Regions from separate parts of the Desulfomicrobium escambiense DSM 10707 genome, predicted to be linked through region 1. Evidence: predicted binding sites of a transcription regulator. Region 1 holds the regulator's gene; the other holds the start of a gene.
The links. Region 1 encodes sigma-54, which starts transcription at its own class of promoters, with help from an activator protein. Its sites were predicted from a motif close to CTGGCACGGNNNNTGCTT; they were not measured.
Positions count from the first base shown of each region.

Region 2: fliD (flagellar filament capping protein FliD) is a predicted target of sigma-54. The motif match lies at 3,706-3,723, and genes of this name have one in related genera.

Region 1 covers NZ_AUAR01000027.1:13,036-19,570, reverse strand. The annotation lists gene lptC (LPS export ABC transporter periplasmic protein LptC) at 1-218, shown strand, start outside; gene G394_RS0115405 (LptA/OstA family protein) at 234-749, shown strand; gene lptB (LPS export ABC transporter ATP-binding protein) at 746-1,468, shown strand; gene rpoN (RNA polymerase factor sigma-54) at 1,581-3,011, shown strand; gene hpf (ribosome hibernation-promoting factor, HPF/YfiA family) at 3,078-3,620, shown strand; gene G394_RS0115385 (PTS sugar transporter subunit IIA) at 3,625-4,074, shown strand; gene rapZ (RNase adapter RapZ) at 4,097-4,984, shown strand; gene G394_RS0115375 (PTS sugar transporter subunit IIA) at 5,002-5,412, shown strand; gene G394_RS0115370 (PTS sugar transporter subunit IIB) at 5,415-5,879, shown strand; gene G394_RS0115365 (hypothetical protein) at 6,012-6,535, shown strand, end outside.
Region 2 covers NZ_AUAR01000005.1:7,133-13,667, forward strand. The annotation lists gene asnB (asparagine synthase (glutamine-hydrolyzing)) at 1-1,095, opposite strand, end outside; gene fliS (flagellar export chaperone FliS) at 1,174-1,584, opposite strand; gene fliD (flagellar filament capping protein FliD) at 1,596-3,659, opposite strand; gene G394_RS0105570 (flagellin N-terminal helical domain-containing protein) at 3,792-4,688, opposite strand; gene tsaB (tRNA (adenosine(37)-N6)-threonylcarbamoyltransferase complex dimerization subunit type 1 TsaB) at 4,834-5,577, opposite strand; gene rseP (RIP metalloprotease RseP) at 5,552-6,535, opposite strand, start outside.

The DNA of each region.
Region 1 (6,535 bases):
ACCGCGCCAGGATGTGGGACGGCGTCAACGCCACCCGGGGGGAATACCGCATGCGCGCCGACACCCTCGACTACACGGGCGGCAACCGCACCCTGGTTCTGTCCGGCCACATCGACATTTCAAGCGATTCCATGCAGGGCAGTTCCGACACCCTGACCTATTTCCTGGACACGGGCGACATCCTGGCCCGCGGCTACGTCCAGGTCACCCTGAACTGACGAGCGGGAACATCTATGCGTTCACTCATTCTGATTCTCCTCCTGGCATGGGCCGCCCCCCTGTGGGCGGCGGAGCAGACCGTGCCGGTCAAGATCACGTCCGACACCATGACCTACACCCAGAAAGGCGATCAGGTGCTCTTTTCCGGGTCGGTGCACGTCATCCGCCAGGACGTCGAGATGTGGTCCGACACCCTGACCGTGTTCCTCGACAAAAAGCAAGGCGGAGGCAACTCCACCCAGACCGCCATGGACCAGCAAAGCTCCATCAAGAAAATCGTCTCCCAGGGCAATGTCCGCCTGAAGGCCGACAGGGGACGCTCCGGCACCTGCGCCAAGGCCACATACGAAACGGCCACGGAAATCCTGACCCTCGAAGGCGACCCCGTGCTCATGGAAGGTGCCAACAAAATCCAGGGCGAAGTCATCAAGCTCTACATGCGGGAGAACCGCAGCGAAGTCCTGGGCGGCAAGCAGCGGGTCGAGGCCATCTTCAACACCCCGGCCGACACCAAGGAGCTCAAGCCGTGACGACCCTGTCAGGCCGCCAGCTGGCCAAACGCTACGGGGTCCGGGACGTTGTCCGCGACATCGACCTCGACGTGCGCCAGGGCGAGGTCGTCGGCGTGCTGGGCCCCAACGGCGCCGGCAAGACCACGACCTTCTACATGCTTGCCGGCATCGTCACGCCCACCCGCGGCGAGGTCACCCTCGACGGCGTGGACATCACCCGCTGGCCCCTGCACAAGCGCGCCCGCCTGGGCATGAGCTACCTGCCCCAGGAAAGCTCCATCTTCCGCAAGCTGACCGTGCGCCAGAACCTGCAGCTCATCCTGGAATACTCCGGCCGCACGGCCGAGGAGCAGAAGCGCACGGCCGACAGGCTCCTAGATGAACTGGGCATCACCCGCCTGCAGGACCAGCAGGCGGCCTACCTGTCCGGCGGCGAGCGGCGCAGGCTCGAAATCGCCCGCGCCCTGATCCGCGACCCGAAGTTCATCCTGCTGGACGAACCCTTCGCCGGCATCGACCCCCTGGCCGTGGACGACATCCAGACCATCATCGAGGGCCTCAAGGCCAAGGGCATCGGCGTGCTCATCTCCGACCACAACGTGCGCGAGACCCTGCAGATCTGCGACCGCGCCTATCTGGTGTATGACGGCCGCATCATCCTGAGCGGCAGCCCCGACGAAATCGTCGCCGACCCCGGGGCGCGCAAGGTCTATCTCGGCGAGGGTTTCAGCCTTTAGCGGCGTGCCGATTTCCCAAGGATTGCCACGACCTGCCTTCTGTGGCAAAGTCTTTGCTGGATGAATCCGCCGACGACAACACTGCATCTTACGCGTAGACGACAGAGACACTATGGGCCTTGAACTTCGACAGAACCTCAAGCTGACGCAGCAGCTGGTCATGACTCCGCAGCTGCAGCAGGCCATCAAGCTGCTTCAGCTCTCCCGATTCGAGCTCCTCGAAGCCGTTCAGCAGGAACTGCTGGAAAATCCGATGCTTGAGGAAGCGCCGCGGGAACTCTCCGAGGAGGTCGAAGCCCAGGCCCCGCCCGCCGAGCAGCGGGCCGACGTGTCCTTCGACGACGCCGAGCTCATGCGCAACGCCGACTGGGAGAACTACCTCGGCGACTTTTCGAGTACGACCAAGCAGGTGCAGTTCAAGGAGACCGAGGCCCTCGAAGAGATGATGTCTTACGAGGCCAGGCTCTCGGGCAAGCCTTCCCTGGAAGGCCACCTTCTGTGGCAGCTCTGCCTCTCCAACATAACCGAAGAGGAGGAGGCCATCGGCGAGGCCATCATCGGCAACCTGGACTCCCTGGGCTACCTGACGACCAGCGCCGAGGAGATCGCCTCCGAGACCCTCTCGCCCCTGGCCCTGGTCCAGTCCGTCCTGTACCGACTGCAGCGCTTCGACCCGGTAGGCGTGGCCGCCCGTTCCCCCAAGGAGTGCCTGCTCATCCAGTTGGAGGTCTTGGGCCAGGACGACCCCATCCTCATCTCCCTGGTCGACGAGCACCTGGAAGACATCGAGAAGCGCCGCTACAAGCCGCTCCTGCGCAAGTTCAAGATCCAGATGGAGGACCTGAAGGCCTACCTGGACATCATCCAGACCCTGGACCCCATGCCCGGCGCGAGCTACGGCAGCGACAACACCGTTTTCGTCAGCCCCGACGTCTTCGTCTACGAGTACGAAGGCGATTTCGTCATCGTCATGAACGACGACGGCCTGCCCAAGCTGCAGCTGAGCCCCTACTACATGGAAGACACGAACTTGGCGGTGAAGGGCCCGGACCGGGAGTACCTGCACGACAAGATGCGTTCGGCCATGTGGCTCATGAAGAGCTTGCACCAAAGGCAGAGAACCCTGTATAAGGTGGTCGAGAGCATCGTGCGGTTTCAGCGGGCCTTCTTCGAGCACGGCGTGACCAAGCTAAAGCCCCTGATCCTCAAGGACGTGGCCGACGACATCGAGATGCACGAGTCCACGGTCAGCCGCATCACCACGAGCAAGTACGTGGCCACACCGCACGGCATCTTTGAGCTGAAATTTTTCTTCAATTCCGCGCTGGAGATGGACGACGGCACCCAGGTGGGCTCCGAATCCGTCAAGGCCATCATCAAGAAGATGGTCAGCGAGGAAGACCCTAAGCACCCCTACAGCGACGAGAAGATCGCAGCGGTGCTCAAGGAGAAGCTGGATGTGAACATCGCCCGCCGCACGGTGGCCAAATACCGCGCCGTTCTGGGCATCGAGTCCTCATCCAAGCGCAAGCAGGTGTTTTGATATCCCACCCTTCGCCGCCCTTCGGGGAAGACGCGGGGTTGACCCTCAACTGACGAGGAGGATTCCATGAGGATTGTCTTCAACTTCAAGAACTTCGACCCTTCCGACCACCTGCGCAAGTACGCCAAGGACCGTTTCGGCAAGCTCGGCAAATTCATGGCCGGCACCCCTGACGCCGAACTGCAGGTCAATCTCGAAGTCGAGAAATTCCGCCATATCGCCGACGTCGTCCTGACCGGCAAGAACGTGCACATCTCCGCCCGCGAGGACAGCGAGGACATGTACTCCACCGTGGACATGGTGTGGGACAAGCTCGAGGCCCAGATGCGCAAGATCCGCGACAAGGACAAGAGCAAGCGCAAGGCCGGTGGCGAGACCGTGCGCATGGACGTCATCAGCTTCGACGAGGACACCACGGGCAAGCGCAGACAGAGCATCCAGCAGACCGACCACTTCGAGCCCAAACCCATGGTCGTCGAAGAGGCCGCCATGCAGCTCGGCAAGACGGAGAACGACTTCCTCGTCTTCCTGAACGCCGAGAACGAACGCGTCAATGTCATCTACCGCCGCAAGACCGGCGACTTCGGCCTCATCGACCCTGGGGTATAAGGGCATGAAGCTTGCCGAATATCTGGACAAGGACCTGATCATTCCCGACCTTTCGGCCAGGACCAAGAAGGAGGTCCTGGCCGAACTCGTTTCGTCGCTTCCGGCCAAATTTCCCGGCGTGGACGCCAATCGCGTGGCCCAGGTGCTCATGGACCGAGAACTGCTCGGCACCACGGGCATCGGCGACGGCATCGCCATCCCCCACGGGAAGCTGGACAGCCTCGGCCAGGTCATGGTCATCGTGGGCCGCAGCCGCGAGGGCGTCGATTTCGCCAGCCTGGACCACAAGCCGGCCACCATCTTCTTCACGGTCCTGGCCCCCTCCAACGTGGTGGGCCTGCACCTGAAGATCCTGGCCACAATCTCGCGCCTGCTCAAGGACACCGGCTTCCGTCAGGCTTTTTCCGACGCCGCCGACGGCGAAAGCCTGTGGCGGCTGCTGCAGTCCGTCTGAAAACCGCGCAGGGCACGCCCACATGGAAAAACGCAGCGAACTCAAAAACGTCGTCATCGTCTCGGGCATGTCGGGCTCCGGCAAGAGCACGGCCCTGCGCGTCTTCGAGGACATGGGCTTCTTCTGCGTGGACGGTCTGCCTGCCCGCATGGCCCCGGCCCTGATCGAGCTGTTCTTCTCGTCCCCGTCCAAGGACTACCCGGGCCTGGCCATGGGCATGGACCTGCGCCAGCCCGACTTCGCCGGGCAGTGGCGTGAAGTGCTGCAGGACATGGAGAAGCTGTCGGTGCGCCCGACCATCCTCTTCACGGACTCCTCGGACCAGGTTCTGCTGCGCCGCTACGCCACCACGCGCCGGCCCCACCCCCTGGCCACGGGCAATCTGGGCCTGGAAGCCGCCCTGGACCGGGAACGGGAGATTCTGGAGCCCATCCGCAACCAAGCCGACCTGGTCGTCGACACGTCCCACTACTCGGTCCACGACCTGCGCCGCGTCATCCAGGACAAGTGGGCGAGCATCGCCAGCCAGAGCCAGGGCATGCGCGTGCACCTCATCTCCTTCGGCTTCAAGTACGGGGCCCCGGCCGAGGCCGACACGGTCATGGACCTGCGTTTCCTGCCAAACCCCTATTTCGTCGAGGACCTGCGCCCCCTGTCCGGACAGGATGAAGCCATCGCCCGCTACGTCCTGGACGGCGAACCCGGCCGGGAGTACCTGAAGAGGCTCCTGGAATTTCTCGACTTCACCGTGCCCCTCTACGCCAGGGAAGGGCGCTACCGCCTGACCATGGCCTTCGGCTGCACCGGCGGCAGGCACCGCTCCGTGGCCGTGACCGAAGCCGTGCTTGCCCACCTGAGGGCGTGCGGGTACACCGTCTCGGTGGAGCATCGACATTTCAGTCTCGGATAACGCTTTCTGGAGGAAGAATGGTTGGAGTGATTCTGGTGACCCATGGCCAGTTCGGCCAGCATCTGCTGGAGGCTGCCCAGACCATCCTGGGGCCGCAGGAACAATGCGCCCACCTGGCGGTGGAAGGCGCGGTGGACATGGCCACCCTGCTGACGGACCTGAAAAGCGCCGTCAAACGGATGGAGACGGGCGAAGGCGTGATCATCCTGACCGACATGTTCGGCGGCACGCCGTCCAACATCAGCCTGTCCCTGCTCCAGCCCGGCAAGGTCGACGTCCTGACCGGCGTCAACCTGCCCATGCTGCTGCGCATCCTCGGCATGCGCGACCAGGAGCTGACCCAGTTGGCCCAGAATGCCAAAAACGCAGGCATCCAGGGCATCGTGCTCGCGGGCGAGGTGCTGACCCGCAAGATCGGCGAGGCCTAGGCGTGCTCTGGTTCCGCATCGACAACCGACTGGTCCACGGTCAGGTCATCGAGGCCTGGCTGCCGCACATCCGGGCCAAGACCCTGGTGGTGGCCAACGACGACCTGGCCTCCGACGCACTCAGGCAGGAAATCATGAGCCTGGCCGTCCCGAGCGACGTGTCCTTCGTCTGCTGCACCGTGGCCGAAACGCCCGACGTGCTGCGACGCCTCTTCAAGGGGAACGCCTCACCGCACGTCATGGTGCTGTTTTCGACCTGCGCCGACGCAAGGTCCGCGCACATGGCAGGGCTGTCCTTCTCCCAGGTCAACATCGGCAATCTGCACTACGGGCCGGGCAAGGAGCAGGTCTGCGAGCATATCGCCCTAGGGCCCGACGACCGCAGCTGCCTCAAGTATTTCGCGGACCACGACGTGGAAATCGACTTTCGCTGCGTGCCCACGGCCACGCCAAAGGTCAACCTATGAACCACCCGGAACCGTCATGATCACCCTGCACGACTTCACCATTCTGGCCGGAGGCGGTTTTTTTTTGCCCTGCTCTGGCTGACCCGCTTTGCCCTTGACCTGGGCTTCGTCCACCGCCCCCTCTTCGGCGCCATGCTCTGGGCGCTCCTGACCTTCAGGCTGCAGCCGGCCCTGAGCGCCGGAATCTTCTTCGAACTCCTGTGGCTCGACCTCTTCCCGGCCGGCACCTTCATCCCGCCCCACGGACTGCTGGCCCTGACCGCCACCCTGGGCGCGCTGGCCTGCGTGCCCGAGGCGGACATGCGCCTCACGACCCTCATCCTGGTTCTCTCCCTCCCCCTGGCCTACCTGGGCGCCTGGGTGGAACAACGCTACCGCAAACGCCAGAACCTGAGCTACAACAGGCTCATCATCTGGAACAGGCGCGGCGTGAGCCACCCCTACACGCCGGACCGCCTTGTCTTCCAGGCCCTGGGCGAGATGTTCGTCCTGGGCTTCGCCCTTTATCTGACCTGCGCCGCAGCCTTGCTGGCAGTCGTCAGATTGGCGGCACCCTGGGTGGCCGGGGGGCCGCAGCCGTCCTGGCCGATGCTCTGGATCGGGGCCTGCGCCGGGGCCGTCCTAGCGCTGCGCCTGCCCCGGGCCTACGCCCTGGC
Region 2 (6,535 bases), on a different contig from region 1:
GGCGCCGTCGCCGGACAGGACGACCTTGAAGCCCATGTCGCGGATCTGACGCGACAGCAGGTACAGGGGCAGGTTCAGGAGCGTCACCAGGGGCGTTTCCAGATGCCAGACCAAGTTCGCGACCTCCCTCTCCTCGATGGAGCAGAGGAACTCGTGGTGTGTGGTGCCGAAGGCCCCGGAGACCATGCGCGCGAAGTGGCGCTCGTCGTAGCCCGCGTCCTCGAAGGTGATGGACAGGGTGTGCACCGGCGCGTTGGAGAGATGGGCGTAGAGGCCGGTCACGCTGCTGGAGTCGATGCCGCCGCTCAGGTACGAGGCCACGGGGACGTCGGCCACGAGCCTGGCGCGCACGGCTTCCAGCAGATGGTGGCGCAGGCCCTCGGCCGCGTCGTCCTCGCTCAGCTCTGCAGGCGGCGTGTCGAGGGGAATGTCCCAGTAGGGCGCGACGCGCAGCCCCTTGGCATCATGGACGAGAAAGCTCGCGGGCGGGACCTGCCGTATCCCTTCCAGGAAGGTGTCCGGGGCGAGGTTGAAGCCGTAGTCGAGGAGCCGGTCCATGGCCAGGACGTTCACGGCCCGGGGGACGCCCGGATAGTGCAGGATGGCCTTGATCTCGGAGGCGAAGACAAGGGTCCCGTCCGGCAGGGCCGCATAGAAGAGCGGTTTCTTCCCCATGCGGTCCCGGGCCAGGAACAGGCGCCGGGCTCCGGGGTTCCAGATCGCGAAGGCGAACATCCCCGCCAGCCGGTCCAGGCATTTTTCGCCCCACTGCACATAGGCGGCCAACAGGACTTCCGAGTCTGAGCGGGTGCGGAAATGGTGGCCGAGGCTGGCGAGTTCGACCCGCAGGGGCTGGTAGTTGTAGATCTCGCCGTTGAAGACCAGGATCATGCCTGACGGTTCGTGGACCAGGGGTTGGTTGCCGCCCTGCAGGTCGATGATGGCCAGGCGTCTGGACGCCAGAGCGCAGCGCTCGTCCTGGTGCAGCCCCTGGTGGTCGGGGCCGCGGTGGGCGATGGCCAGGGCCATGGCGCCGAGGATGTTCGTGTCCGGAGTGATTCCGCTGGGATTGAAAAAGCCGGCTATGCCGCACATGCACGCGTTCCCGGTTGAGGTGGTGTCCCGGTGGACGGATGCAGAATGCGTGCCCTGGCGATACCGCGCATCGGCAGGTCAGCGTGCGTAGTAGGCTGCGGCCTTGGGTGGCGCGGGATGGGGCTGTGTCCTGGAAATCTCGGCAAAGGCCGAGCGGAAGGAGGACAGGATGCCGACGACCTCGTCGATGATGGCCGTGTCCATCTTCAGGTTGGCCCGCAGCAGGCGGGTGTTGCAGTACATGTAGAGGCGGTGGAGGTTCTGGGCGAGGTCCCCGCCCCGCTCGTTGTTCAGGGAGCCGTCGAGTTCGGCGATGATGTCCAGGGCCTGGGAGATGAGGATGCCTTTCTTGGCGAAGTTCTTGGCCTCAATCTCCTCCTTGGCCTGTTCGAGGAAGGTGATGGCCCCGTCGTAGAGCATGACCACGAGGTGTCCCGGGGTCGTGGTGGTGACGTGAGTCTGCATGTATGCGTTAGCGGCTTTGTGCACTGCTTGTCTCCTTAACTGCTGGAGGAGCCGGGGAGGCTCTTGATTTGCGAGCTGAGTTGCGTGGAAATGTTGTCGTAATTGCCCAGGACTGCCTCGAGGTTGGCGAAGCGCAGCCGCAGGGTGCGCTCCAGCAGGGCCAGCCGCCGCTCCTCGTAGGCGATCTTGTCGTCGATGGAGTCCATGATGTCCTGGTAGTTGTCCTTGAGGATCTCCAGGGTGCCCGTCAGGGGGTCCGTCAGTTTTTTGATTTCCTGCGACAGTTCCTCGGCCTTGCCGGACTTGATCTGGACTTGACCGGAATACGTGCCGGCGGTCAGGTTGATGACCTCGACGGCCAGGCCGCGTGAAATGTTGCCACCGCCTGAGGCGACAATCTTGTTGCCGTCGATGTTGGCGGAATAACCGTTTATGCTCGCGGCAGTGATGTTGCCTCCGGCATCCACCGTGTACGAAATGGCGAAGTCTCCCGCGCCGGTGATGCCTTTGAGGTAGGAGTCGAACTTGAAATTGGATGACTCCACTGCCTGGCCGTCAACCACTTCCTTGGTCGACGGATAGTAGTCCGCGCTGAAGAGGCGGGCCACGGCGTCCGGGTTCGATGTCAGGGCCGAGAAGAAGGCGCCCTGGTCCAGGGTCAGAAGTCCGAAGGTTGGGGAGCCTTCGCTGGTATCCGTGGTGATGCCGATGCTGCCCAGGGAGGTGATGGGGTCCAGGTCGTAGTCGAAGCCCAGGCCCTTTTCCGCCAGAATGTTCTTGAGCTTCTGCTGGATCATCTGCAACCCGTAGTTGCCCGTCAGCAAGGAGCCGGACACGTTGGCGCCCACCGTCGTGACCTGGGTCTGCTCCTTGATTTGCTGTAGCACGGCGTTCACGGACTCGACGAAGGTCAGCATGTTTTCGGTCACGGATTCCGGGTCCAGACTGGTGGTCAGGGTCGTGGTGCCCGTGCTGGTCAGGTTCATGGTCACGCCGGGGATGATGTCGGAAATGGCGTTGCTCGCCCGCTCGATGTACCCGTCCGTGGCGCCCTGGATCTGGCTGAAGTGGCGGGCCTGCAGGCTTTCGACGCTCGTGCCCGGGGCGTTGATGATGGAAATCTGGTTGGCCGAGCCCGGCTCCCCGGTCAGGGTGAATTCAAGACTGCCGGAGACGTCGGTTGCGGAGGCAGTGATGCCTGTGGCGGCCGTGATATTCGCGGCCAGGTCGGCCCATGTGTCTGTGGCCGCAACGGCGATGGAATGGATGTTCCCGGCGTAGGCGAACTTGAATGTCCCGCCGCTGGCCGCAACCAGATCCGTTGCGGCCGTGGCGGCCAGGGTGGCCCTGAGGATGTCCGCGGTCTGGGTGGGCGTTCCGACGGGATAGCCGTCCACGCGGAGTTGCGCGTTGCTGGCGTTCTGGGTCTCGATGAACTGGTTTTTCCCGAAACTCTGGAGGAGGTTTCCGGAAGTCGCGGTATCGTCGATGATGAAGTCGTTGCCCGCGCCCAGATCCATGCTGCGGATCTGCAGGCGGTAGCCGCTACCGTCGTTGATGACGCTGGCGCGTACGGCATTGCGGTTGTCCGGGTCGGAATTGATGAGATTCGCAAACTGGGACAGGGTCGTGGTGGGAGTCACGTCCACAGAGACCTGCTGGTTGCCCACGGTGAAAGCGAAGGTCCCGGCCGCCCCGCCGCTGATGACCGCGTCGGGCGAGGAAAAAATTACCGCCCCCATGTGCATGTCGTTGGTCGCCAGGGACACGACCTCGATTTGATGGGAACTTTCTTCCGCCGCGCTGCCGGCCGTGGCGGTCAGGACCGCGGAGTTGGACGAGGCGGCCTGTTTGACCAGAAACTCGTCCGGCGTGTTCATGGAATCCAGTGTCGTTTTGAGCGAAAGCAGGGACGAGGACAGGGAGTCGAAGCTTTCGCTCTTGGCGTCCCACTGGGCGCGCCAACTGAGCAGGCGTTTGGTGTGCGTCTGCTCGACCTCGACCAGCTTGGTGACCATGGACTCGAAGTCGGTGCCCGAACCGAGCCCGGTGAATCGTATGGCTCCGGAAGTGAGAGTGGTGGTCAGGTCGTCAGCCATGGGGCCTCGCGTGCTTTGGGATGAGGTGCGTTCGCATCCAGGACTCAAGCAAACTCGGTGCCATCCCTTCAGGGAAAAAAGGCCGGGCCGCTTCCGCGACCCGGCCGGGAATGCGTCGTCAACTCAAGGAGGTTATCCCTGCATGAGCTGCAGCGCCATCTGCGGCAGGGTGTTGGCCTGGGACAGCATGGCCACCGCCGACTGGGTCAGAATCTGGTTGCGCACGAAGTTGGTCATTTCCGTGGCCACGTCCACGTCGGAGATCCGGGATTCCGCTGCCTGCAGGTTCTCGGCCTGGACCGTCAGGTTGGTGATGGTGTTTTCCAGGCGGTTCTGCAGGGCGCCCAGGTTGGCGCGGATGTTGTCCTTGGAAATGATGGCCTTGTTCAGTGCTTCGAGAGACTTCTGAGCTCCTTCCTGGGTCGAGATTGAATACCCGCCATCTAAGTCCGGATCTGCAGCGTTTCCAACGCCGAGTGCCGATGCGGTCGAAGTACCAATTTTGATGTAGTAGTAGTCCTCGGCGCTGTCATTGGCCGTTCCGAAGTGGACCTTGAGCTTGCCGGTGGACTGTAGGCCACCACCACTGAAGGTGTCGCTCGAAAGGTTGCCGTTCAGCAGGTAGATGCCGTTGAAGTCCGTGGCGTTGGCGATTCGGGTGATTTCCGAGGCCATCTGCTGGTATTCCGAGTCGATGATCAGGCGCTGGTCCGAAGTGTAGGTACCGGTGGCGGCCTGCTCAGCCAGTTCCTTCATGCGGATCAGCTTTTCGTCGATGACCTGCAGGGCGCCGTCAGCGGTCTGGATCATGGAGATGGCGTCGTTGGCGTTTCGCACACCCTGGTTCAGGGACGCGATGTCGGCGCGCATGAGCTCGCGGATGGCGAGGCCCGCGGCGTCGTCGGCCGCCGTGGTGATGCGCAGACCCGAGGACAGGCGGTTCACTGAGGTGGAAAGGTTGCCGTAGGCGCCGGAAAGATTTCGGGCCGCGGTCATGGCCATCAGGTTGTGGTTGATGATGAGTGACATAGGTAATTCCTCCTTGAAAGATTGTCGGCATCCTTGCCTTTGGATTCGCAGCCTGACGGGGCCGCTTTATTGCTCTTGATGACTGAATCGGCAGGGAGCGGATTTTCTTTAGGGGAAATTTGTCCGACAATTCATGTCGGACGGATCACTCGAAGTCCGGGATGTGACGCCGCGCTTCATCGCTGGGAATGCCGCGGGACTGGGCGATGGCGTCGAGGTTGTCCTCGGCGTCGGATTTGCGCAGGTACAGGGGCGGGGGAGGGCTGCCGGCGTAGGAGGCAGCGCATGCCGCGGCGAGCAGGGCCGTCGGCGTCGGCGTGTCTAGGAGGGGAGGAAGGACGGACGCATTGGCCAGTCCCTGCAGTTCGGGATTCGTGCGCAGGCCGCTGCCAAGCAGAAAGAGCGGGGCGGGACGGTCGGCGAGCAGGCCCAGCGCCTGGGCGACGCGCGCGGGCCGGACCGGACCGAGAGCCAGGCCGTTCGAGAACCCCTGCATGTAGACCTGCCCTTTGCGGGCGTAGGTCAGCACCCAGGTTTCCCCGGTGGCGAAATCCGTGGCCTGAGCGGCCAGCAACTCCAGGTAGGCCAGCCCGGCCATGGGGATGGCGAAGGCCCGGGACAGGCCGTACATGGCCGCGTGGGCGATGCGCAGGCCCGTGAAGGACCCGGGGCCACGCACGCAGGCGATGCCGGCGAGGTCGCGGGCTGTGGCACCGCGCACGGCCAGAGCGCGCTCCATGGCCGTGGGCAGGTGGCGGATGGACTGGCCGGGGCAGAGAATCTCCTCGCTGAAGAGGAGGCTTCCGGGCGTGCCCAGAACGACCTGCAGGCGTTCCTCGGCGCAGTTCAGCGCCAGGAAGAGGCTAGCGGAAGTGGCGCAGGATGTCATTGAAGGTCGCCACGATCATGAGCATGAGCAGGAGCGTCATGCCTATCCTAAGCGCCGCCTGCTGCACCTTGGGGCTCAGGGGGCGGCCGGTGATGGTTTCCAGGAAGAAGAAGAGGATGTGCCCTCCGTCCAGGACCGGGATGGGCAGCAGATTCAGGATGCCCAGGTTGATGCTGATCAGCGCGGTCAGGGCCAGCAGGTTGACCAGCCCGTTCTGGGCCTCCTTGTGGATCATCTCGGAGATGAGGATGACCCCGCCCATGTCGGTCCAGGGGATGACCCGCTCCACCAGCTTGACGATGCCCATGACCATGAGGGTGCTGACTTCCTTGATCTGCCGACCGCCCTGCACCGCCGCGGCCAGGAAGCTCAGTTCTCGGCTGGAGAGCTCGCCGCTCGGGGCGATGCCCATCATGGGCACGACCTTGATCTCGCCGAAGAGGTTGCGCTTCTCCTGTAGTCGCGGGGTCACGGCCAGGGACACGATTTCGCGGCCGCGGGCCACCGTGACCTGCATGGCGGCTCCCGTGTTGGCTTCGATGCGGCTGACCAGATCGTCCCAGACGGCTATGGGTTGGCCGTCGATCTCGACGATGCGGTCGCCCGGGACGAGACCGGCTTCTTGGGCTGCGCTGGCGTTGGTCACCTGGCCGATGACCGGCAGCATTTCCTGCACGCCCTGGCTGTAGGCCAGGCCCCAGAAGATGAGCCAGGCCAGGAGAAAATTGAAGGCCGGGCCGGCCAGCACGACGAGCATGCGTTGCCAGGGTGGCCGACGGGAGAAGGACTCCTCCTGCGTGAACCCTTCGGGGAGTTCCGCGTCGGGCGATTCGCCGACCAGCTGCACGTAGCCGCCCAGGGGGAAGGCGCAGACGCGGTAATCCGTCTTGCCGCGGGTGACGCCGAAGAGCCGCGTCCCGAACCCCAGCGAGAAGACGCTCACGCCCATGCCAAGGCG